One region of the Kluyvera georgiana genome, then DNA from elsewhere that is predicted to be linked to it. Evidence: predicted binding sites of a transcription regulator. Region 1 holds the regulator's gene; each other region holds the start of a gene.

Region 1 (8,008 bases):
GTGGTGAATACCAAGATGTCTCAGCCCCAGCGCGCGGGCTAGCGGCGCGCCGATAGAGAAGCGTTCATCGCTGTCGGGATAGGTTGAGTCATCGGGTCCTTCAACGTCGTGCCAATGGCGAATACAGTCGGGTCTTTTCATCATTTTTCATCCTGAGTGTGAAGTACACCTGCTATAACACAGCTATAGCACACCTGTGGAAACTCGGCGTTTCCGGCATAACATGGTAAAGTAGAGGCTCATTTCCCCGTGACCTGAGGACGCCAATGGATAAGACCACCACGCAAGAACTGTTAGCGCAAGCTGAAAAGCTGTGCGCGCAACGCGGCGTGCGCCTGACTCCGCAACGTCTGGAAGTGTTGCGCCTGATGAGTCTGCAGGAAGGGGCCATTAGCGCCTATGACCTGCTGGATCTACTGCGCGAGAAAGAGCCGCAGGCCAAGCCGCCAACCGTCTACCGCGCACTAGAGTTTCTGCTCGAGCAGGGCTTTGTGCACAAGGTCGAGTCTGCCAACAGCTACGTACTGTGCCACCTTTTCGATCAGCCGACTCATACCTCCGCGATGTTCATCTGCGATCGCTGCGGCGTGGTGAAAGAAGAGTGTGCGGAAGGGGTAGAGGACATCATGCATACGCTGGCCGCGAAGATGGGCTTTGCGCTGCGCCACAACGTCATTGAAGCGCACGGGCTGTGTTCCGCCTGCGTGGAAGTTGAAGCCTGTCGCGCGCATGAGCACTGCCATCACGACCATACGATTCATACTAAAAAGAAATCCCGCTAACGCGGGATTAATGGGGAGCGTACCTCCCTGTACGCATGGGCAGGAGGAGTGCGTTACCAGCGGTGGTTGTGCCGTTTATCCCAGCTATCCACCTCTTTTTCCGCCTGATCTTTTGCGTATCCATAACGTTCCTGGATTTTACCGACCAGCTGATCGCGTTTACCTTCGATCACCGTGATGTCATCATCGGTCAGTTTGCCCCATTGCTCTTTCACTTTACCTTTAAGCTGCTTCCAGTTACCGCCGACTTCGTCTTTATTCATCATTGAATCCTCGATCGTCAGTGAATGAATAGCGAGAGAGTGTGAACTCTTTTTCGCTAAGCGTGAGGTTAATTGTAGTCAGTCATTCTGAGCATGATTCACTATTCGGAATCTTTAACCATCACATCAGGAAAACCAGCTGTTATTTCGCCAGTGGCGTCGCCAGATATATGCCAACGACAGGCCGCGCAGCGCGAGGAAAACGGCCAGCGCCAGCCACAGCCCATGGTTGCCGAGTACCGGCAGTGCCAGCAGCGTCAGCGCAAAACCGGCGGCGGCAACCGCCATGCTGTTGCGCATCTCGGCGCCTCGCGTGGCGCCGATAAACATGCCGTCCAGCAGATAACACCAGACGCCAATCACCGGCAGCACCACCTGCCACAGCACGTAACGATCGGCCAGTTGCTGCAGTTCGGGCAGCGAGGTAAGTAACGCGACGATATTTTCGCCAAACACGGCGTATACCAGCGCAAAAGCCAGCGCCACGACACCCGCCTGACGGCACGCGGCGCGCCAGACCTCAAGCAGTTTACTGCCATCGCGCGCGCCATACGCCTGGCCGGAGTGCGCCTCTACCGCATAAGCGAAGCCGTCCAGCGCATAAGCGGTGAAAGTGAGCATCGTCATCAGAACCGCGTTCACCGCCACCACTTCACCACCGAGCCGCGCGCCAAAGACGGTGACCGCGCCGAAGCACAGCTGTAACAGCAGGGAACGCAGCATAATGTCGCGGTTGAGCGCCAGCAGGCGGCGGATGTTGCCGCGCCAGGCGGTTTTCAGCATCGCCCAGGAGATGCCGCGCATCGCCATCACCTTGCGCACCATCCCCAACCCGACCAGCAGGGTCGCATATTCGGCAATCGCCGTGGCGAGCGCCGCACCCTGCACGTTCATGTGCAGACCCATCACCAACCACAGGTCGAGCACAATGTTCAGCACATTCCCCACCACCAGCAGCACTACCGGTGCGCGGGCGTACTGCACGCCGAGCAGCCAGCCCAGCAGGACCAGGTTTGCCAGGGAAGCAGGCGCGCTGAGCCAGCGAATGGCGAGGAAGCGGCGCGCCTGTTCTAACACCTCACCGCTGCCGCCGACGATAGACAGCGCCAGATTAATCAGCGGGGTTTTAAACACAATGATCAGCAGCCCGGCGCCCAGCGCCAGCATCAACGGTTGCACCAGCGCGCGGGCCAGCGCCTGCGGGTTCTTCGCGCCAAAGGCCTGCGCCGTCAGGCCGGTTGTGCTCATGCGTAAAAACAGCAGCAGCATAAACAGGAAGCTGGTCGCCGTCGCCCCGATGGCGACGCCGCCCAGATAGACGGGGCTGTCCAGGTGACCGATCACGGCGGTATCGACCAGACCCAGAAGAGGTACGGTAATGTTGGAGAAGATCATCGGTAGCGCAAGGCGCCACAGCGCTTTATCAGCGGAAGTGAGTAGCGACATGGGTATCAACCAGAACGAAAAAAGGCTGCGATAGCGGATGTATCGCAGCCATTAGAGAGGGAGCGTTTTTACAGCCATTCGCCGTTGCGGATAACGCCAACGGCCAGCCCTTCAATGGAGAAATTCTGCTGACGCAGATCGACCACGATCGGCTTAAATTCGCTATTTTCCGGCAGCAGTTCGACGACGTTACCCTGTTTTTTCAGGCGTTTTACCGTCACTTCTTCGTCGATACGTGCGACCACGACCTGGCCGTTGCGTACGTCCTGAGTCTTATGCACCGCGAGCAGATCGCCGTCCATAATACCAATATCTTTCATCGACATGCCGCTAACGCGCAGCAGGAAGTCGGCGCTCGGTTTGAACAGCGACGGATCAACCTGGTAATGGCCTTCGATATGCTGCTGGGCCAGCAGCGGTTCGCCCGCCGCGACGCGACCTACCAGCGGCAGACCTTCTTCTTCTTCCACTAGCAGGCGGATACCGCGAGAAGCGCCGGAGACAATCTCAATGACACCTTTACGCGCCAGCGCTTTCAGGTGCTCTTCAGCCGCGTTTGGGGAACGGAACCCCAAGCGCTGAGCAATTTCCGCACGCGTCGGCGGCATGCCCGTCTGGCTGATGTGATCCCGGATGAGATCAAACACCTCTTGCTGCCTGGTCGTTAACGCTTTCATTCCGCCCCCTGGGTGTATATACAGTTATGCTGTGAGTATATACAGCTAGTGTTTATTTTGAAACCATAAAACGCACGAAATCAGGCAGTTTTCACAGCTTTAGTGGAAATGCGCCCACAGCAGCGTGCCCCAGGTGATGAGCGCGACGAAAATCGCCAGCAGCACCGCCGCCGACCCCATGTCTTTTGCCCGCCCGGACAGCTCGTGGTATTCGGAGCCGATGCGGTCCACCACCGCTTCCAGTGCACTATTGAGAATTTCCACTATCATCACCAACAGGACGGAGCCGATGAGCAGCACGCGCGTGATGGCGTCGACATCCAGCCAGCAGGCGATAATAATCGCCAGCACCGACGCGACACCCTCCTGGCGGAATGCGGCTTCGTTAATCCACGCCGCGCGAAATCCTTTCCAGGAATAGCCTGCTGCTTTGATGATTCGGGTGAGCCCGGTGGTATTATTGGCCATCTCAAGAACCTTTTTTGTTATTACGTCAATGACAATGCGTGTTATGAAGCGGTAGAACAGAAATTCTGCTGACTTTCTGATATTCTTGCCGCGCATTTGCATGATTAACCAGAGGCTTTACATCGTTTATGTCCGGCTGGCCACGAATTTACTACAAATTACTGAATTTACCATTAAGCGTACTGGTAAAAAGCAAGTCTATTCCCGCAGAACCTGCACAGGAATTGGGGCTTGATACCTCGCGTCCTATTATGTACGTCCTGCCTTATAACTCTAAGGCCGACCTACTGACGCTGCGCGCCCAATGTCTGGCGCATGATTTACCCGATCCGCTTGAACCGCTGGAAATCGACGGCACCCTGCTGCCGCGCTACGTGTTTATCCACGGCGGCCCGCGCGTGTTCACCTACTACACGCCGAAAGAAGAGTCGATCAAGCTGTTCCACGACTACCTCGATCTGCACCGCAGCAATCCAGACCTGGATGTGCAAATGGTGCCGGTCTCCGTGATGTTCGGGCGTTCACCGGGCCGAGAGAAAGGCGAAGAGAATCCACCGCTGCGAATGCTCAACGGCTTCCAGAAATTCTTCGCCGTCTCCTGGCTGGGCCGCGATAGCTTCGTACGCTTCTCGCCGTCCGTTTCGCTGCGCCGCATGGCCGACGAACACGGCACCGACAAAATCATTGCGCAGAAGCTGGCGCGCGTCGCGCGTATGCACTTTGCACGTCAGCGTCTGGCGGCGGTTGGCCCGCGTCTGCCGGCACGTCATGACCTGTTCAAAAAGCTGCTGGCATCGAAAGCCATCGCGAAGGCGGTAGAAGACGAAGCGCGCAGTAAGAAAATCTCGCACGAGAAAGCGCAGCAGAACGCTATTGCGCTGATGGAAGAGATTGCGGCTAACTTCTCCTATGAGATGATTCGCCTGACCGACCGTATCCTCAGCTTTACCTGGAACCGTCTGTATCAGGGGATTAATGTCCATAACGCCGAGCGCGTACGCCAGCTGGCGCACGACGGCCATGAAATCGTCTACGTGCCCTGCCACCGTAGCCATATGGACTACCTGCTGCTCTCTTACGTGCTCTATCACCAGGGGCTGGTGCCGCCGCACATTGCCGCGGGTATCAACCTGAACTTCTGGCCTGCCGGCCCGATTTTCCGCCGTCTGGGCGCGTTCTTCATTCGCCGTACCTTCAAGGGCAACAAGCTTTACTCCACGGTGTTCCGCGAATACCTCGGCGAACTGTTTAGCCGCGGCTACTCCGTTGAATACTTCGTGGAAGGCGGGCGTTCCCGTACCGGTCGTCTGTTGGATCCGAAAACCGGCACCCTGTCGATGACCATTCAGGCGATGCTGCGCGGCGGTACTCGCCCGATTACGTTAGTGCCGATTTACATCGGCTACGAGCACGTGATGGAAGTGGGTACCTACGCCAAAGAGCTGCGCGGCGCAACGAAAGAGAAAGAGAGCCTGCCGCAGATGCTGCGCGGGCTGAGCAAGCTGCGTAATCTCGGCCAGGGCTACGTCAACTTCGGCGAACCGATGCCGTTAATGAACTACCTGAATCACCACGTGCCGGAGTGGCGCGAGTCGATCGACCCGATCGAAGCCGTACGCCCGGCGTGGCTGACGCCGACCGTCAATAAACTGGCGGGTGAGCTGATGGTGCGCATTAACAACGCCGGTGCCGCCAACGCCATGAACCTGTGCTGCACCGCGCTGCTGGCCTCTCGCCAGCGTTCGCTGACCCGCGAACAGCTGACGCAGCAGTTGGAGTGCTACCTGGCGTTAATGCGTAACGCGCCGTACGCGCCGGATGCTACCGCGCCAAAAGCCTCCGCCAGCGAGCTTATCGACCACGCGCTGCAGATGAATAAGTTCGAAGTTGAGAAAGACACTATCGGCGACATCATCATTCTGCCGCGCGAGCAGGCGGTGTTGATGACGTACTACCGCAACAACATCGCGCACATGCTGATTATGCCGTCGCTGCTGGCCACCATCATGACTCAACATCGCCAGATCTCCCGCGACCAGGTGTTGAGTATGATCGAGACGCTGTATCCGATGCTGAAAGCCGAGCTGTTCCTGCGCTGGACGCCTGAAGAGCTACCGGCAGTCATCGATACGCTGATCGCCGAAATGTCGCGTCAGGCGCTGATTAGCGAGCAAAACGGCGAGCTGCGCATCAACGCATCGCACTCCCGCACGCTGCAACTGCTGGCTGCAGGCGCACGTGAAACGCTGCAACGCTACGCAATCACCTTCTGGCTGCTGAGCGGCAACCCGTCGATGAACCGCAGTACGCTGGAGAAAGAGAGCCGTACGCTGGCGCAGCGCCTGTCGGTGCTGCACGGCATCAACTCGCCGGAGTTCTTCGATAAAGCGGTGTTCTCGTCGCTGGTGTTAACCCTGCGCGATGAAGGCTATATCAGCGACAGCGGCGACGCCGAGCCGGAAGAGACGATGAAGGTTTACCAGATGATGGCGGGCCTGATTACCTCGGACGTGCGTTTGACGATAGAAAGCGTGACGCAGGAAGAGGCGTAAAAGATTAAGGGCGAATATTTATATTCGCCCTTTTTTTGCATATAAGTCTATTTATATTTACGGGTTATATATTCCCCGAATACTAAATTCAACAAACCCAAACCATGACAGGGGAAAAACCATCAGCGACAGCAGCAAGAAAAAGGCCAATACCACTTTCACAAGGTCGACCAGATAGTAAACCTCTCGCGTTTTTTCTTGTGCATTACGGTTAAAGCTTGCGACAAAAAAGGGATAGGCGCTGACAAACAGCGCGATGCCGAGCATAATAAGAAAGAAAGTATCAAATCTAAAACCATCACCGTAAAAAGTATCTACTTTCCCCCTGTTTATCAGGGTATAAATGCCCAGAACGATGAACGCCATACCGGCATAGATTGGGAAAGTAAAATCACTATCATGCACCATTTTCTTCACAAACCGACGATTCATTATTCGTGCAAGATATACGAAGGAAAAATATTTTGAGGTGGTCGTTTGAGTATAAAAAGTAGAGATTGTGCTTCTTATACTTTCCAGTGGGGGGAGTTCTAATTTATCGACATATTCAGAATAAAGATATTCAAGCTCTGTTTTCTGTTCCATAAGAATAAATTCCGTGAATAATTCCATTTCGACATATAACAAATAGAGTGATTACATCATTTCCTGATGCAAAAAAAAATAATGGCACAGCTTAAATAATAACGCGATAAATAAAAAAAGTCCCCAACCAAAGGCGAGGACTTTTGTATTCAATGCACGAGAGCGGGCGAGATAACGCTATCAGCCGTGCCAGTAACTCATCGCCAGCCCAATAAACAGCACCAGCCCCACGTAGTTGTTATTCAGAAACGCCTGGAAGCATGGCCCGCGTTCACGGTGGCGGATCAGCTTCTGCTGGTAGACAAACAGCGCGCCGGCGATCAGGATTGACCAATAAAACTCCCAGTTCAAACCGTTCAACCAGCCGATGAGCGCCATCAGCCCCAGCACGCATGCCTGCAGGATACCGATGATCAGGCGGTCGTTATCACCGAACAGAATCGCCGTGGATTTGATGCCAATCTTCACGTCATCATCACGGTCAACCATCGCATATTGGGTATCGTAAGCCACCGCCCACAGAATGTTGGCCAGCAGCATCAGCCAGCAGCTCAGCGGCAGTGACTCGCTGACCGCCGCGAAGGCCATCGGAATTGACCAGCCAAACGCCGCCCCCAGCACCACCTGCGGCAGATGGGTATAACGCTTCATAAACGGGTAAACCCAGGCCAGCGCCAGCGCCGCCACCGACAACAGAATGGTCATCGTGTTGAGCGTCAGCACCAGCAGGAAAGAGAGCGCCACCAGCACGATGAACAGCGTACGGGCCTCTTTCTCCGTGACCGCGCCGCTCGGCAGCGGACGGTTGGCCGTGCGTTTCACGTGGCCGTCAAATTTGCGATCCGCATAATCGTTGACCACACAGCCTGCGGCGCGCATCAGCCAGACGCCCGCCACAAACACCGCCAGGATCCACAGCGGCGGCACGCCCGGTGAGGCAACCCACAGCGCCCACAGCGTCGGCCACAGCAGCAGCAGCGCGCCGATCGGTTTATCCGTACGCATCAGTCGATGGTAAGCCAGCAGCTTGTTCTGCTTCAGACTCCACTCCATTCTTCTTCTTCCTCTTAGTACAGCGGCGATGCCGGTAAAAACAGCTCGGTTAACAGCAGCGGTTTACCGCTCAGGCGGAGACGGGAACGACGCCCCCACAGCGCATCATGACGGCCTATCTCAATAAAGTCTCGCGTCAGCGTCGACGACGTAAACAGATAACGACCCAGCGGCGTCTGCCC
Region 2 (8,008 bases), 110 kb from region 1:
GCGATTGCCCCTGACGGGTGCGGTGCGTCGCCATCTCCTGAGAAAGCTTCTCCAGGCTGGCCTGGACCTGTTTGCTCTGACGTAGGCTGTCGTACACCAGCTCAGGCAATTCCGGCATTTTTTCAATCCAGAACGGGGCTTTATCCTTCAGCGCGCGGAACAACGCCGGAATACCGACCTGATCCTTAATCCACGATTCGAGGAACGGTTTTGCCGTCTTCCATAAATCTAACTGAGGATAGAGCTGGCGTCCTACCCCTTCTACGTAAAGTAATGTCTTTTGCAGTAACACGAGTTGTGGCTGCACTTCCATGTTGAAGCGCCGAGCGGTATTAAACAGGTTCAGCAGCACGTGACCAAAGGAGATCTCCGCCAGCGGCTTTTCGAAAATAGGTTCGCAAACGGTACGAATCGCAAATTCAAACTCTTCGACGTTGGTGTCCGGCGGCACCCAGCCGGAGTCAACGTGCAGTTCGGCCACCTTGCGGTAGTCGCGGTTAAAGAAGGCGATAAAGTTCTCGGCCAGGTAGCGCTTGTCTTCTTTATTCAGCGAACCGACGATACCGCAGTCGATGCCAATATACTGGGGATCTTCCGGATGCTCATAGCTGACAAAGATGTTGCCAGGATGCATATCGGCGTGGAAGAAGCTGTCGCGGAACACCTGAGTAAAGAACACCTGTACGCCACGCTCGGCCAGCAATTTCATGTTGGTATTCTGCTTCTCGAGCGTCTCAATGTCGGACACTGGAATGCCGTAGATGCGCTCCATCACCAGCATATCGACGCGACAGTAGTCGGAATACACCTCTGGCACGTACAGCATCGGGCTGTCTTCAAAGTTGCGGCGCAGCTGGATGGCGTTTGCCGCTTCGCGCAGCAGGTTGAGCTCGTCGATCAGCGTTTTTTCATAGTCGCGCACCACTTCTACCGGGCGCAAACGACGGCCGTCCGGCAGCAGGCGGGGAACCCAGCGCGCCAGGCGGTAAATCAGATTCATATCGGCTTTGATGATCGGCAGAATATCCGGGCGGATCACCTTGATAACCACCTCTTTGCCGTTCTCTTTCAGCCGCGCGGTGTGCACCTGTGCAATAGAGGCTGAAGCCAGCGGTTCAATATCAAAATCGTCAAACCAGCTCTCGACGGGAATATCACCCATCGATTTTTCGATCTGCTGCTTCGCCAGCCTGCCGTCAAACGGCGCAACGCGATCCTGCAACAGGATTAATTGATCGGCAATCTGCGGGGGGAAAAGGTCGCGACGGGTAGACAGCATCTGCCCGAACTTAATCCATACCGGGCCAAGCTCCTGTAGCGCCAGCCGCAGACGTTCACCCAGCGGCTTATCCTTGTGGCGATTCGGCATCCAGAACAACAGCCGACGCCCAAAGCGCAGCGGCAGCGTGATACGCATTTTGGGAATGAGCTCATCAAGCCCGTAACTCAAAAAGGTGCGGATGATAAAATACAGGCGCCGTAATTCTCCTGGCGTCATTTCCCCTCCAGTTTTTCCAACCGTTTGGTCAGCGCCGCAAGCTCACGCTCCACCGCCGCCGTCTCTTCCGCAAACCAGGCGACTTCCAGCGCGCCCGGTGCCAGACGCCACTCTTCCGTCAGGGTTTCAGCCACGTAGCGCTGCTGGCGCGCCAGGCCATGCTGTAAGAGCTTCGCCCCGCCGCGCAGCAGTTTACTGACGCCTTCGGCGGCAATATCGCCTGTATACGGCGCCAGCAGCTCTGCCGGGTCAAACTCAGCGAGATCGGCCAGCGACACCAGGTTTTGTACCACCTGGAGATCGCCCTGCACTTCCAGATCGTTATTGCGGATAAGCGCGGTGAGCTGCTGCCGGTTGCGCAACTGCGGTAACACGCTAACCCGCGTGATGACGGTGCAATCCGCTTCGCCTTCCCACGCGCCCAGCACGTCAACCTGACGTTCGCTGAAGACCAGCACCAGCGGGGAGGAGAACTCTTTCAACACGATACGCAGTACTTTTCCAATAAGGCGCTGACGAGCAGGCTTTAACGCTTTTTCACGCCAGAGCAGCGCGTTTATGGCGGTTTCAATACTGCCGGTCACTAAGGGTTTTAAAGGCATAGCGGCCCCCCACTTATCAGAATTTATAGCCGCGGTGCAGCGCGACAATCCCTGCCGTCAGGTTGTAGTAATCAACATTTTCCAGCCCGGCGTTCTGCATCATCTCTTTCAGCGTGTCCTGATCCGGGTGCATACGGATAGATTCCGCCAGATAGCGATAGCTGTCTGCATCATTAGCCACCGCTTCGCCAATACGCGGCAGAATGTGGAACGAATAGGCGTCGTAGGCTTTGCTCAGCGGGTCGAAAACCGGCTTGGAAAACTCAAGCACCAGCAGGCGTCCGCCCGGCTTCAGCACGCGGTACATAGAGCGCAGCGCTTTGTCTTTGTCGGTGACGTTACGCAGACCGAAAGAGATGGTGATCAGATCAAAGGTGTTATCCGGGAACGGCAGCGCTTCCGCGTTGGCCTGCACGTATTCCACGTTGCCGACCACGCCGATATTGCGCAGCTTCTCACGCCCCATTTTCAGCATGGAGTCGTTGATGTCCGCCAGCACCACGCGGCCGGTTTCGCCCACCATGCGCGAGAATTTCGCCGTCAGGTCGCCGGTGCCGCCCGCCAGGTCGAGAACCGTCTGTCCACGGCGCACGCCGCTGCAATCAATGGTAAAACGCTTCCATAGACGATGAATCCCGAACGACATCAGATCGTTCATTACATCGTATTTTGCGGCGACAGAATGGAATACATGCGCCACCATGTCTTCTTTCTGTGATTTGGCGATTGTCTGAAAGCCAAAGTGCGTCGTTTCTTGTGAATCCTCAACCATCTCTATGCCTGCTTATCAAGAAAATGTTCATGGAGTGTAACAGATTGGACGCAATTGCCCTACGATTCCACCCCGTTACGAAATCCGTCCCGACGCCGGATTAGCGGCGTTCTGCGGCTAACGGATTGTCATCATTCGCGTCGGTATCATCGCGCAGACGAAAATCATCGTCCTGCGCCGTCGCCTGTTCAACCAAATCCGGATTAATCTCGCGCTTCACCTCTACCCCAAGGTGGCGGAAGGCTTCTGCCTGCGTCAGCAGATTGCCACGCCCGCTGGTCAGCTTTTTCATCGCCTGGCGGTAGTTATCCTGGGCTTTATCGAGGCTCTGGCCGATGGCCGACATATCGTCCACGAAAAGGCGCATTTTGTCATATAAGCGGCTGGCTCGTTCAGCAATATGTTGCGCATTGCGGCTTTGATGTTCATAGCGCCACAGGTTAGCGATGGTACGCAGCGCCACCAGCAGCGTGGTGGGGCTTACCAGCATAATATTGTTTTTCAGCGCTTCGCTGATTAACTCTGGCTGGCGGTCAAGCGCCAGCAGGAAAGCCGGCTCGACGGGGATAAACATCAGCACGTAGTCCAGCGAACGCAGGCCCGGCAACTGCTGGTAGTCTTTGCGTCCCAGCAGGCGAATATGGTTACGCACCGCCGCAATGTGCTCCTGCAGCGCCGCTTCGCGGGTGTAATCATCTTCCGCGTTAAAGTAGCGCTCGTAGGCCACCAGCGTCATTTTGGCGTCGACCACCACGTCTTTGCGGTGCGGCAGGCGGACTATCACATCGGGCTGCATACGCGAATTGCCATCGGTATTGATGCTCACCTGGGTTTCGTATTCGTGCCCTTCCCGCAGGCCGGAAGCCTCCAGCACGCGGGTCAGCACCACTTCCCCCCAGTTGCCCTGGGTTTTGTTGTCGCCCTTCAGCGCCCGGGTCAGGTTGACCGCTTCCTGCGCCATCTGAGCGTTTAACTGCTGGAGGTTACGAATTTCATGCGCCAGAGTATGGCGCTCACGCGCCTCCTGACCAAAGCTCTCCTGCACCTGGCGGCGAAAACCGTCGAGCTGCTCGCGCAGCGGCGTAAGCAGGCCGTGCAGGCTCTGCCGGTTCTGTTCATCAACGCGGCGGTTGCTCTGTTCAAAGATGCGGTTGGCGAGGTTTTCAAACTGTTCGCTCAGGCGCTGTTCGCTGTTGAGCATCAGGCGATATTTTTCATCACCATGCTGGCGAGTGGTTTCCAGCAGCGTGGTCACTTCACGGAGATCGACCTCCAGCGACGAGTTGATTTCCCGCAGGTTACGCAGTTCGTTATTGAGCAACTCACACTCTTCACGCCAGTGGGCATTCTGGGCAATCTGCTGTTTCGCCGCGCTCAGCTCACCATACACATCACGCTCTTCCGCTAACTGCTCGGCGCGCTGCTGCGCCACGCGATAGCTCGCCGCCAGCCAGCCAATCGCGATCCCCGCCAGCGCCACCAGCGCATAAATCACCACGGCAATATCCACAATGCCCCCTGCATAAACCGATTATCTGCAAAAATAGGATTGTGCTGTATAAACGTCCAGTTTTAAAGCAGTTTCCTGCGAGCGTCTACGCAAAAAGAAAAAGGCCGAACAAGTCGGCCTTTCGCAAAGGGAGGGGAAATTACAGCAGGCGGCGCGCCGCTTCCACCACGATTTTCACCGCATGGCTTTCGGTCTGCTTCATGGTCTCTGCGTTTGGAATTTCCTGCTGGGTACGGTTAACGATAACGCCGGCAACCATCCCCGCACGCAGGCCCTGGCTGGAACACATGGTCAGCAGCGTGGCCGATTCCATTTCGTAGTTCATCACGCCCATGGATTGCCACTCTTCCATGGAGCCTTTGAAGGCTTTCACCACGCGGCCAGAGAAGGTGTCGTAACGTTCCTGACCCGGGTAGAAGGTGTCGGAAGAGGCGGTTACGCCCACGTGGGTAGTTGCCCCCACAGATTTCGCTGCTTCAACCAACGCGGTGGTACACGCGAAATCAGCAACAGCCGGGTATTCCATCGGCGCAAAGTGCAGGCTCGCACCGTCCAGACGGACGGAAGCGGTCGTCACCAGCACGTCACCGACGTTGATGTTCGGCTGAATCGCCCCGGTGGTGCCCACACGCAGGAAGGTACGGATACCCAACTGCGCCAGCTCTTCCACGGCGATAGAGGTAGATGGGCCACCGATACCGGTTGAGCACACGATGACCGGCTTGCCGTCGAGTTCGGCACGCCAGGAGGTAAATTCACGATGAGATGCCAGTTTGACCGGCTTTTCCATCAGCGCGGCGATCTTTTCCACACGCTCCGGGTCACCAGGGACAATCGCTAACGTGGCCCCTTGTAGATCATTTTTAGTGAGACCGAGATGAAAAACATCAGACTTGGACATAAAGAACTCCTCTGTGGTTCAGTTTTGTCAGAAGAAGCAAAAATGTACTTTATAGAAGACCACAACTCTTTTTCGTGATTACCATCACTAAGAATTAAAAATATTACATTAAATTCCACACAATTAGTGATTCACATCACATTAACAAGTTATTGTTAATTCCTGCTGCACAAAAATACGCCGCATTAAGGCACTGTAATTCGGCTATGCGTTCATTAAAAGGGTACGGAGAATGCCATGACAACCAACAAACAACCTGGATTTGCCCCTGCGGCTTCACCTCATGCCTCGACCATCGTTCATACGCCCGAAGAGGCGATTACGGCGGGAGAAACCTCCATTCCGTCACAGGGCGATCTGCTGCCCGCCTATCACGCTCGCCCCAAACACAGCGATGCGCCGCTTCCGGTAATCATCGTAGTGCAGGAGATTTTTGGCGTCCACGAACACATCCGTGATATCTGCCGACGCCTGGCGCTCGAGGGGTATCTGGCCGTTGCGCCGGAGCTCTATTTCCGCCAGGGCGATCCGAACGATTATGACGACATTCCGTCGCTGTTCAGCGGGCTGGTCAGCAAAGTGCCCGACGCGCAGGTGCTGGCCGACCTCGATCATGTCGCTAGCTGGGCCGCCCGCAACGGCGGCGACGCCAACCGCCTGGCCATTACCGGCTTCTGCTGGGGCGGGCGCATTGCGTGGCTGTACGCCGCGCATAACCCGCAGCTTAAGGCCGCCGTCGCCTGGTATGGCCGACTGGTGGGCGATAAATCGCTGAACAGTCCTAAACACCCGGTCGACGTGGCGGTCGATCTCAGCGCACCGGTGCTCGGCCTGTACGGCGGTAAAGATAGCGGTATTCCGCTTGATACCGTGGAAACCATGCGCCACGCGTTACGCGCAGCGAACGCGAAAGCGGATATTGTGGTTTATCCCGATGCCGGGCACGCATTTAACGCTGATTATCGTCCCAGCTATCATGCAGAGTCAGCCAAAGACGGCTGGCAGCGCATGCTAGCGTGGTTCGCGCAGTACAACGGTAAAAAGGGTTAAGCCGCTCGCCGTTCAGCGTAGTAAGCACAGGTGTATCACGACGATCCGTAAGCAAGGCCTGAAGCCGATCTTCTCTTTCGAGAGACCTTCGGCTTCAGGTCTTTTTTTGCTCTACTGACAGGGACCCGGCATGCCCCCTTTGCAGACGGCACTGGATATCATCCCCCTGGCGGGCGGCACGACAAGGCTGCCGAAAAAGCGGCTCCGCTCACGTTTATTCGCCCCGTTGAAGGGCAAATTATTCCCCTGGAAAAGTTAACGACGATGTTTTCTCTCGCAAAGTCATCTCCTTCACAGTGGGCCTACGAACGGGACGGTGGCCCACATGTTTGTGATGGTGGTAACCAACGGCAAACGCTTCACACTGTCGCATAACGACCACGATGAAAAACATTCCAACCCGCAGATTATTATGACGCTTAAGGAGTCCGTGTAATGGCAAAATCTCTCTCGTTTCCGCAGGGGTTTTTATGGGGCGGCGCGATCGCTGCAAATCAGGCCGAAGGGGCATGGAACGTGGCGGGTAAAGGGCCATCGGTCGCCGATGCAATCTCCTGGAAACCCAATCTGTCGCTGAAGGATTACGCGGGGCACGCCGCGCTGACGGATGAAAACGTGCAGGATGCGCTGCTGGGCCGAAACGATGCGTTGTATCCAAAACGCCGCGGCATTGATTTTTACCATCGCTATAAAGAGGATATCGCGCTGTTCGCCGAAATGGGCTTTAAGGTTCTGCGCGTCTCCATCGCCTGGTCGCGCATCTTCCCCACCGGCGAAGATGCCGAGCCGAACGAAGCGGGCCTACAGTTTTATGAAGACCTGTTCCGTGAGCTGCGCCGCCATCACATCGAGCCGCTGGTTACCCTCTCACACTATGAAATGCCGCTGGCGCTCAGTGAAAAATATAACGGTTGGGTACACCGAAACGTCGTGGATGCCTTCGTACGCTTCAGCAAGGTGTGCTTCGAGCGCTATAAAGATCTGGTGCGCTACTGGCTGACGTTTAACGAAATCGACAGCATTCATCGCCACCCGTTTACCACCGCCGGGATCCGCGAAGAGAAAAGCGCGCCGGGCAAGGCAAAACAGGATATCTACCAGGCGCTACATCATCAGTTTGTCGCTTCCGCGTTAGTCACCCGCGACTGCCACGCCATCATACCCGGCAGCCAGGTGGGCTGCATGCTGACCAAGCTCACCACCTATCCGCACAGCTGCCGCCCGGAGGATGTCGAGGCGACGCTGAAGAAGAATCTCGAAAATTACTTCTATGCCGACGTACAGGTGTTTGGCGAATATCCGCCGCTGATCCTGCGCGATCTTGAACGTCGCGGTATTGAGATCGCCATGCATGATGAAGATCGCCACATATTAAAACAGCATACTGTCGATTTCGTCTCTTTTAGTTACTACATGTCGATGACCGAGTCGACGCAGCCCGATGCCGAGCGCATTCCCGGCAACACGGTGCTGGGCGTGAAAAATCCCTATTTACCCGCATCGGAATGGGGCTGGCAGATTGACCCCCTTGGCCTGAAAATTTCGCTGCTTGAACTGTATGACCGTTACCAGAAGCCGCTATTTATCGTTGAAAATGGCCTGGGCGCGAAAGACGTGGTGGTGGACGGTAAAATTCACGATGATTACCGCATCGACTACTTCCGCGCCCACTTTG
Region 3 (8,008 bases), 1.9 Mb from region 1:
TCACCGCATGGAACGGATCGGCCTCTACCAGCGTCGCGGTGAAAATCTGGCTCATGTCATAATCGCGGCCCATGCGGGAGGCTTCGTGGAAGTTCATCTGCAACGGCGCGTCAAACAGCATCGTTTTTCCATCAACCTGAGCAATATACTGCTGCAATTTATCCACATCATGAGACCAGTATTCCGCCACAATGAACAGAGGTTCAGGCGCCACTTCCTGTATATGTTCAATCCATTGCTTATAGAACCAGGCGGGAATATGTTTAACCGCATCAAGACGAAAACCGTTGCAATGCGTTTGTTCGAGCATCCAGCGCGCCCAGTATTTCAGCTCTTCGGTAACGGCCTGATTACGGAAATCAACGTTCTCGCCCATCAGATAGTCAAAGTTACCCATTTCGTCATCGACCTGGTCATTCCAGCCTTCGCCGGTATAGTCGTTAACGATTTTGAAAATGCCGTCCTCATCAGGGTTTTCAATATGATCGATGCCGCTGAAACATCTGAAATCCCAGATAAACTGCGAATATTTTCCTTCTCGAACGGGGAATGAATAGCGGGTCCACGCCTCACACTCGATGATCTCTTCATCAATCTGGGTCCGATCGTCGGCGTTAACACGCTGTACGCGGATGCGCTCTTTCTCATCCGCCCCCATCTTGTGGTTCAACACCACGTCCATCAACACGGCAATATCGTGCTGTTGCAGTGCATCAATCGCCTTGAGTAGCTGGGCTTTATCCCCGTATTTTGTGGCAACCGAACCTTTCTGCTCAAATTCCCCCAGGTCAAAAAGATCATAGCTGTCATAGCCAACGGAATAACCACCGGAGGCCCCTTTGCTGGCGGGCGGCAACCAGATCATATTAATGCCAATCTCATGTAGGTTCGGGGCGAGAGCCGCGACCTCCGGCCACAATTCACCGCCAGCGGGGTAATACCAGTGAAAGCATTGCAATAAGGTGGGGTTGCGCATACCTGTTCTCCGTTGAAGGCGACACAAAAACTATAAGAGGGAAATCCACAGGCCGCGAGAGTCTTAGCCTATCGCCCCCACCAGAAAGAATGCTTTCACATGCTGAATGCACGCATATTTTACATAGCCACTCTATGGAGCAACCTGCATTCTGGCTTGATTGCGGCCTTCCTATTGAGAGAGATGGTCAATAAACTGACAACGAGATAGTCGTTTTATCCATAATCATCATGAAAAAAACGGCACTTTGACGAAGCGCAAAACATCGCGTTTTCGATCGCGCTATTAATTCACACCGCCAATCTAAACCGTCTTGATATGTGAAAGGAGGAGACGATGAAAACCTACGATCGTAACCGTAACGCTATCACGCTCGGCACCCGGGTGATGATTGCCAACAATGGCGCAACCGGCGTGATTACCGCTATCCATGGTGAAGGTAAAACAGCGGAACAGCTGCGTCGCGAGAGCTGCATAGAGGTTGAAGGCTGTGACGGTACGTTCTGCCCGGTTGATTTGATCCGCCTGGGTTTTAACTGATACGGCAACCGTTTGAGGCCACTCCGGTGGCCTTATTTGTTTCAAACATCGCAGGGAAAACAAAAAACTTATATTGATCAATCACAAAGCCCGCACGACCAAATCAGGCAATAATCACGCTTTGTTGTAACAACAAGTATTTAATCCAATGAATTTCCTCAAGTTATTTTTTATCCTCGTTATTATTCCCTGTCAAAGCTATGCGCTCAATTTCTCATCGACAATATTGAAATTAAACTGCCCTGAGCGCGGGCTGGTTGAAGTGATTCTGCACGTCTATGAGCATACCCAGCAGTCCTGGAAAGGCCATTTTGAAACCGGTGCAGGCCATAAGCGCGTCGGCGATATTGAGATAATCCCCTTCGCCAACGGCGATACGCTGCTGCACCGCATCTCAACCGATACATTCGGTTATGTTTATTACGGTGAAGAACGGGTAAAACATTGTCTCAAGCTGGACGAACGCCCGGTCTACCCGACCTTCGGCTGAGCGCCCATCGACGGTACCTGACGGCAGCGTTGGTCATCGGGCAACCGGCAGATCCGCGTAGCGTGTCGTATAGCTGGGGGACAGCATTTCTCGCTTCATCCTCCATGTCTGTTCCATTCCTTTTCCGGCAAAACCGATACTGCCCAGACCGGAGTGATTAATACTGTCGATGACCTGCATCAGTGCCTGGCTATTGGCTCGCGGAGGCAAAGCGTCAAACAGGTTGAGCTGCGCGACGCCCTGGCTGAAAAAATCACTCAGCATTATCCCGGCTTTCATGTAGCGAAAGCCGTCTCGCCAGATACTCTCCAGCGAACTGACGGCAAGGCGGATAATATCGCGAGTATCACAGGTTGGAACGATGAGCCTGCCGCTAGCCTGCGGGGCATAAAATGTCTCATTCTCCGCGTGCGGGCTGGTGCGCATAAACAGGCTTACCACACAGCAGTACTGCCTTTCCGCGCGCAGTTTTTCTGCCGCCCGTTCGGCATAGGTGCATACAACCTGGTGCATCTCGTCATATGTTGTGATGCGATGGCTAAACGAGCGGCTAAAGATGATCTGCTGTTTGGTGGGGGCAAACTCCTCTAACGCCAGGCAGGACTCCCCGCGCAGTTCGCGTACCGTGCGCTCCAGCACCACGTTAAAATGCTGGCGAATAACCCAGGTTGAACTATCCGCAAGCTGTAACGCGCTCTCTATTCCCATCAGCTCCAGTTTCTTACGGGTACGTCTTCCAACGCCCCAGACTTCATGCGCTGGAATTAAGGAGAGCAATTTACGCTGGCGCTCCGTTGCACAGAGATCGACGACACCGTTGGTTTTTCGCCAGGTTTTGGCCGCCAGATTCGCCAGCTTCGCCAGCGTTTTGGTCGGCCCAATACCCACCCCAACCGCCAGCCCGGTATTTCTTCGTACCGCATCACGTATCTGATGACCCAATGCCTCAAACGAGCCATCATCGGGCAATTCAATAAAGGCTTCATCAATGGAATAGATCTCCACGCGGGGAGCAAGATCCATCAATGTCTGCATCACCCGATGGCTGAGATCGGCATACAGCGCGTAGTTAGAACTGAACACGCTCACCCGCTGGCGGGACAATTCATTTTTAATTTTAAAATACGGCGCCCCCATGCTAATACCGAGCGCTTTTGCCTCCGCCGAACGAGAGATAATGCAGCCATCGTTGTTAGATACTACCACCACCGGTTTACCCACTAAATCGGGGCGAAATACCGTCTCACAGGAGGCATAGAAATTATTAACATCAACCAACGCGAACATATTTATGCGCTTTTAAACTGAACGTCACCACGCCGAAGATTTGCAGCTCTTCCTCTGCATGAAAGGTAATCGGCTTGTACTTCGGGTTATGCGGCATCAGCACTACCGAGGGCCGGGTTCGCAGCTCTTTAACCGTAAACTCCCCCGCCACTGCCGCAACGACGATATCGCCGTGATCGGCTTTTAACGAGCGATCAACAACCAGAAGATCGCCGTCACCGATACCCGCGCCGATCATCGAATCACCGCTAACACGCACAAAATAGGTGGCGCTGGGGTGCTTGACCACCAGTCGATTCAGGTCCAGGCTCTCTTCAACATAGTCCTGAGCCGGGCTGGGGAAACCGCAGGGAATCCGCTCCAGGAACAATGGCAGTTCGAGGGGGCGTTCTGTTTTATATAAATAAGTGGCGAACATCTTTATACACCATAATACTGTTTATATATACAGTATTATGCAATGAGCGCAGAGATCAAGCGGCTTGTCGCCCCTCGTGGTCAACCCGTTGAAGACGCAATAGATTTAATGCAGGGCTATTCATGTCAGCGGGTAAGTCGGGCCAGTCCTGCAAAACATGCTGGCATTCGTCGCCGTAATCCGTACCATACACGCCACACATTCGCTGATTCGCCGTCAGCGCGGGACAGCTCTTTTATCGTAAATCAAATGGACTGGAAGACGCTGTAGTGGCCTGAGTTTCCATTTAGATTTTTGAGTAACTATTAAATGCAAGAAAATCAAGAAATTAGTAAAAAAGAACAATACAATCTGAACAAATTACAGAAGCGTCTGCGTCGTAACGTGGGCGAAGCCATCGCTGACTTCAACATGATTGAAGACGGCGATCGCATTATGGTTTGCCTCTCCGGCGGTAAAGACAGCTACACCATGCTGGAAATTCTGCGCAATCTGCAGCAGAGCGCGCCAATCAGCTTCAGCCTGGTGGCGGTCAACCTCGACCAGAAACAACCGGGCTTCCCGGAGCATATTCTGCCGGAGTATCTGGAAAAGCTGGGCGTTGAGTACAAAATCGTCGAAGAGAATACCTACGGTATCGTCAAAGAGAAGATCCCGGAAGGGAAAACCACCTGCTCGCTCTGCTCTCGCCTGCGTCGCGGGATCCTCTACCGCACGGCCACCGAGCTGGGCGCGACAAAGATCGCCCTCGGTCATCACCGTGACGACATTCTGCAAACGCTGTTCCTGAACATGTTCTACGGCGGAAAAATGAAAGGCATGCCGCCGAAGCTGATGAGCGACGACGGCAAGCATATCGTTATCCGCCCGTTGGCCTACTGCCGCGAAAAAGATATCGAGCGTTTCTCGGAAGCCAAAGCGTTCCCGATCATTCCGTGTAATCTGTGCGGTTCGCAGCCGAACCTGCAGCGTCAGGTCATTGGCGATATGCTGCGCGACTGGGATAAACGCTATCCGGGCCGTATCGAGACTATGTTCAGCGCCATGCAGAACGTAGTGCCTTCGCATCTGTGTGATACCAATCTGTTTGATTTTAAAGGGCTGACCCACGGCAGCGAAGTGATTGAAGGTGGCGACCTGGCATTTGACCGGGAAGAACTGCCGCTACAGCCGGTGGGCTGGCAGCCGGAAGAAGAAGACGGTCAGCTGGATGAGCTGCGTCTGAACGTGGTTGAAGTGAAATAAGTCATTTGGCGTCTCAGGCTGCGGCCTGAGACGCTTTTCAGGATGCTATTTCAGCAGACGTACGCGGCACGCCTTGCCTTTGATTTTCCCTTTCTGCAGCAATTTCCAGGCCTGATGGGCCACGCCTTCACGTACGGCAACGTAGACATGCGCCGGGTGGACATCAATTTTACCGATATCTGCGCCGACCAGCCCGACATCGCCGGTTAACGCGCCCAGCACATCGCCCGCACGCATTTTGGCCTTTTTACCCCCGTCGATACACAGGGTCATCATTTCCGGCACCAGCGGCGTAATCCGCGTTTTAGCCGGTTCCGACATCCAGTTCAGCTTCAGCTGCAGCATTTCGGCCAGAATATTGGCGCGCTGCGCCTCTTCCGGCGCGCAGAAGCTTACCGCCAGCCCACTGTTGCCCGCACGCGCGGTGCGGCCAATACGGTGTACGTGCACTTCCGGATCCCACGCCAGCTCATAGTTCACCACCATCGCCAGCGATTTAATATCCAGCCCGCGCGCCGCCACGTCGGTAGCCACCAGAATACGCGCGCTGCCGTTGGCAAAACGTACCAGCGTCTGATCGCGATCGCGCTGTTCGAGGTCGCCGTGCAGCGCAATGGTGCTCTGCCCCGCCGCGTTCAGCTCTTCAAACACCGCCTGACAATCTTTTTTGGTATTACAGAACACCACACAAGAGGATGGCTGATGCTGGCTCAGCAGCTGCTGTAACAGCGCGATTTTGCCGTGACGGGGTACGTCAAAAAACTGCTGCTCAACCGAGGGGAGCGCGTCAACGCTATCAATTTCGATCGTTTCCGGTGAACGCTGCACGCGGCCGCTGATGGCGGCAATCGCCTGCGGCCAGGTCGCGGAGAACAGCAGCGTCTGGCGGGACGCTGGCGCAAAGCGAATCACTTCGTCGATAGCGTCGCTAAAGCCCATATCCAGCATGCGGTCCGCTTCATCCATCACCAGCGTTTGCAGAGCATCCAGCGAGACGGTGCCCTTTTGCAGGTGATCCAGCAGGCGGCCCGGCGTCGCGACGATAATATGCGGCGCATGCTGCAACGAGTCGCGCTGCGCGCCAAAAGGCTGGCCGCCGCAGAGCGTCAGCACCTTAATATTCGGCAGATAGCGCGCCAGGCGGCGAATCTCACCGGCGACCTGATCGGCCAGTTCACGCGTCGGGCACAGAACCAGCGACTGGGTCTGGAACAGGCTGGCATCGACATGCTGAAGCAGACCAAGACCGAACGCTGCCGTTTTGCCGCTGCCGGTTTTCGCCTGCACGCGCACGTCCTTTCCGGCCAGAATCGCCGGCAGCGACGCGGCCTGAACCGGCGTCATGGAGAGATAGCCCAGATCGTTCAGATTATCGAGCTGGGCGGCAGGAAGGGCATTCAGGGTGGCAAAAGCGGTCACAGTATTTTCTCGCGAATTAGGGGCTAAGGTTCAGCAGGCGCGTATCCTCGCAGATCTCGACGCGGGATGCGACAAATTAATCGGCGGGTACCATCAGGGTAGCGGAAAAAAGACAAAAAAAAGCCGACTATTCTAAGCCGGCGTCGTACGAATCAATTGTGCTATGCAGTAATTCAAAAAAAGGAAGTAAGACAATATGGAGCGCAACGCCCATCGCTTGACGTTGCATTCACCTGCGGGATCGATATTGCCTCGATTGGCACGCTGTTTTATTGACCTTGCTCAAATTAAGTGGCGTTACCCTCTCCAAAAGGGGTAAAAAAGGTGATTTTTTACAACCAGTTACTACGGTGTAACCACCACGTAACACCACCGATGAGCAGTACCAGCATAATACAGAAAAGGGAAAAGCCCAGATGCGAGCCGCCGCCGGGGATACCGCCAAGGTTGACGCCAAACAGCCCAGTCAGGAAGGTGCTGGGTAAAAAGACCATCGCCATCAACGACATGGTATAGGTTCGCCGGGAAAGCGACTCCTGCATCATCTGCGCAATTTCATCCGTCATCACCGCCGTGCGCGCGATACAGCCGTCAATCTCATCCAGCCCACGTCCCAGACGGTCGGCAATGTCCTGCATACGGCGACGCTGGTCGTCGGTCATCCACGACAGACGCTCGCTGGCCAGACGGGCGTAAACGTCGCGCTGCGGCGCCATATAGCGGCGCATGACGATAAGCTGCTTACGCAACAGCGCCAGAAAACCTCGCGGCGGCACCTCTTGTTCCAGCAGATTATCTTCGAGGTCGATGATTTTGTCGTGCAACTGCTCGATAAACTCGCTGGCGTGATCGGTTAACGCATCGCAGATATCCACCAGCCAGGAGCCGCAATCCGTCGGGCCGCTGCCCTCCTGAAGGTCGCTCACCACATCATCCAGCGCCAGCACTTTCCGCTGACGGGTCGAAACAATCATGCGCTCATCAATATAAAGGCGCATCGCCACCAGCTGGTCCGGGCGTTCATCGGTGCTACCGTTAATGCAACGCAGGGTGATCAGCGTCCCCTCGCCCAAACGGCTGACCCGCGGACGCAGGCTTTCACCGGCAAGCGCATCGCGCACCAGATTGGGCAACAGCGGCGTCGTCGCCAGCCACTGTGCGCTGTCGGGGTGGGTATAGTTCAGGTGCAGCCAGCACGGATTCTCTTTACTGACGCTGTCCGCGTCGGTTAATGGCTTCACGCCGCCCTGGCCATCCAGTAGCCACGCAAATACCGCGTCTGGTACGTTAAGGTCCGATCCTTTTATGGCTTCCACATCGCCTCCGCTTAGCGCTCTTTATCCTGATAGTCTAGCCATCTCCTTTTGTTAAGCAATATACGGTGGTGCCATGACGCTGAAATTGTTCATAAAAACAGCTACACATGAATGACAGGCATAAAAAAACCCGGTATCGCTACCGGGTTGATGTAAAGCAAGCAGGATTAAAACGATTGCCAGAAATTCTGCTCGTTGCTACCCGTCGCGACAACAGGCTGTAGCGGCAGGCCACCGGCAGCCTGGCGCGGGGATGCGGTATGTTGTTCGTCGCCCACGCGGAAATTCTGCGTGCGGGACTGCAGTTCAATCACCTG

The links. Region 1 encodes LexA, which represses DNA repair genes until DNA is damaged. Its sites were predicted from a motif close to TNCTGTATGTACATACAGNA; they were not measured.
Region 2: a site for LexA is predicted at 4,425-4,444, ahead of rmuC (DNA recombination protein RmuC). Genes of this name have one in related genera too.
Region 3: a site for LexA is predicted at 3,727-3,746, ahead of umuD (translesion error-prone DNA polymerase V autoproteolytic subunit). Genes of this name have one in related genera too.

Annotation. Positions count from the first base shown of each region.
Region 1 is NZ_CP158865.1:4,608,399-4,616,406, forward strand. Features, by position in the region: gene ABTW00_RS21820 (cupin domain-containing protein) at 1-141, opposite strand, end outside; gene zur (zinc uptake transcriptional repressor Zur) at 267-782, shown strand; gene ABTW00_RS21830 (CsbD family protein) at 836-1,045, opposite strand; gene dinF (MATE family efflux transporter DinF) at 1,172-2,491, opposite strand; gene lexA (transcriptional repressor LexA) at 2,560-3,168, opposite strand; gene ABTW00_RS21845 (diacylglycerol kinase) at 3,268-3,636, opposite strand; gene plsB (glycerol-3-phosphate 1-O-acyltransferase PlsB) at 3,765-6,188, shown strand; gene ABTW00_RS21855 (hypothetical protein) at 6,246-6,773, opposite strand; gene ubiA (4-hydroxybenzoate octaprenyltransferase) at 6,954-7,826, opposite strand; gene ubiC (chorismate lyase) at 7,841-8,008, opposite strand, start outside.
Region 2 is NZ_CP158865.1:4,714,775-4,722,782, forward strand. Features, by position in the region: gene ubiB (ubiquinone biosynthesis regulatory protein kinase UbiB) at 1-1,498, opposite strand, end outside; gene ubiJ (ubiquinone biosynthesis protein UbiJ) at 1,495-2,100, opposite strand; gene ubiE (bifunctional demethylmenaquinone methyltransferase/2-methoxy-6-polyprenyl-1,4-benzoquinol methylase UbiE) at 2,117-2,872, opposite strand; gene rmuC (DNA recombination protein RmuC) at 2,973-4,382, opposite strand; gene udp (uridine phosphorylase) at 4,522-5,283, opposite strand; gene ABTW00_RS22330 (dienelactone hydrolase family protein) at 5,521-6,333, shown strand; gene ABTW00_RS22335 (glycoside hydrolase family 1 protein) at 6,769-8,008, shown strand, end outside.
Region 3 is NZ_CP158865.1:2,706,470-2,714,477, forward strand. Features, by position in the region: gene amyA (alpha-amylase) at 1-976, opposite strand, end outside; gene ydfZ (putative selenium delivery protein YdfZ) at 1,313-1,516, shown strand; gene ABTW00_RS12860 (hypothetical protein) at 1,743-2,006, shown strand; gene umuC (translesion error-prone DNA polymerase V subunit UmuC) at 2,040-3,293, opposite strand; gene umuD (translesion error-prone DNA polymerase V autoproteolytic subunit) at 3,277-3,711, opposite strand; gene ttcA (tRNA 2-thiocytidine(32) synthetase TtcA) at 4,021-4,956, shown strand; gene dbpA (ATP-dependent RNA helicase DbpA) at 5,002-6,375, opposite strand; gene zntB (zinc transporter ZntB) at 6,708-7,691, opposite strand; gene ABTW00_RS12890 (methyl-accepting chemotaxis protein) at 7,859-8,008, opposite strand, start outside.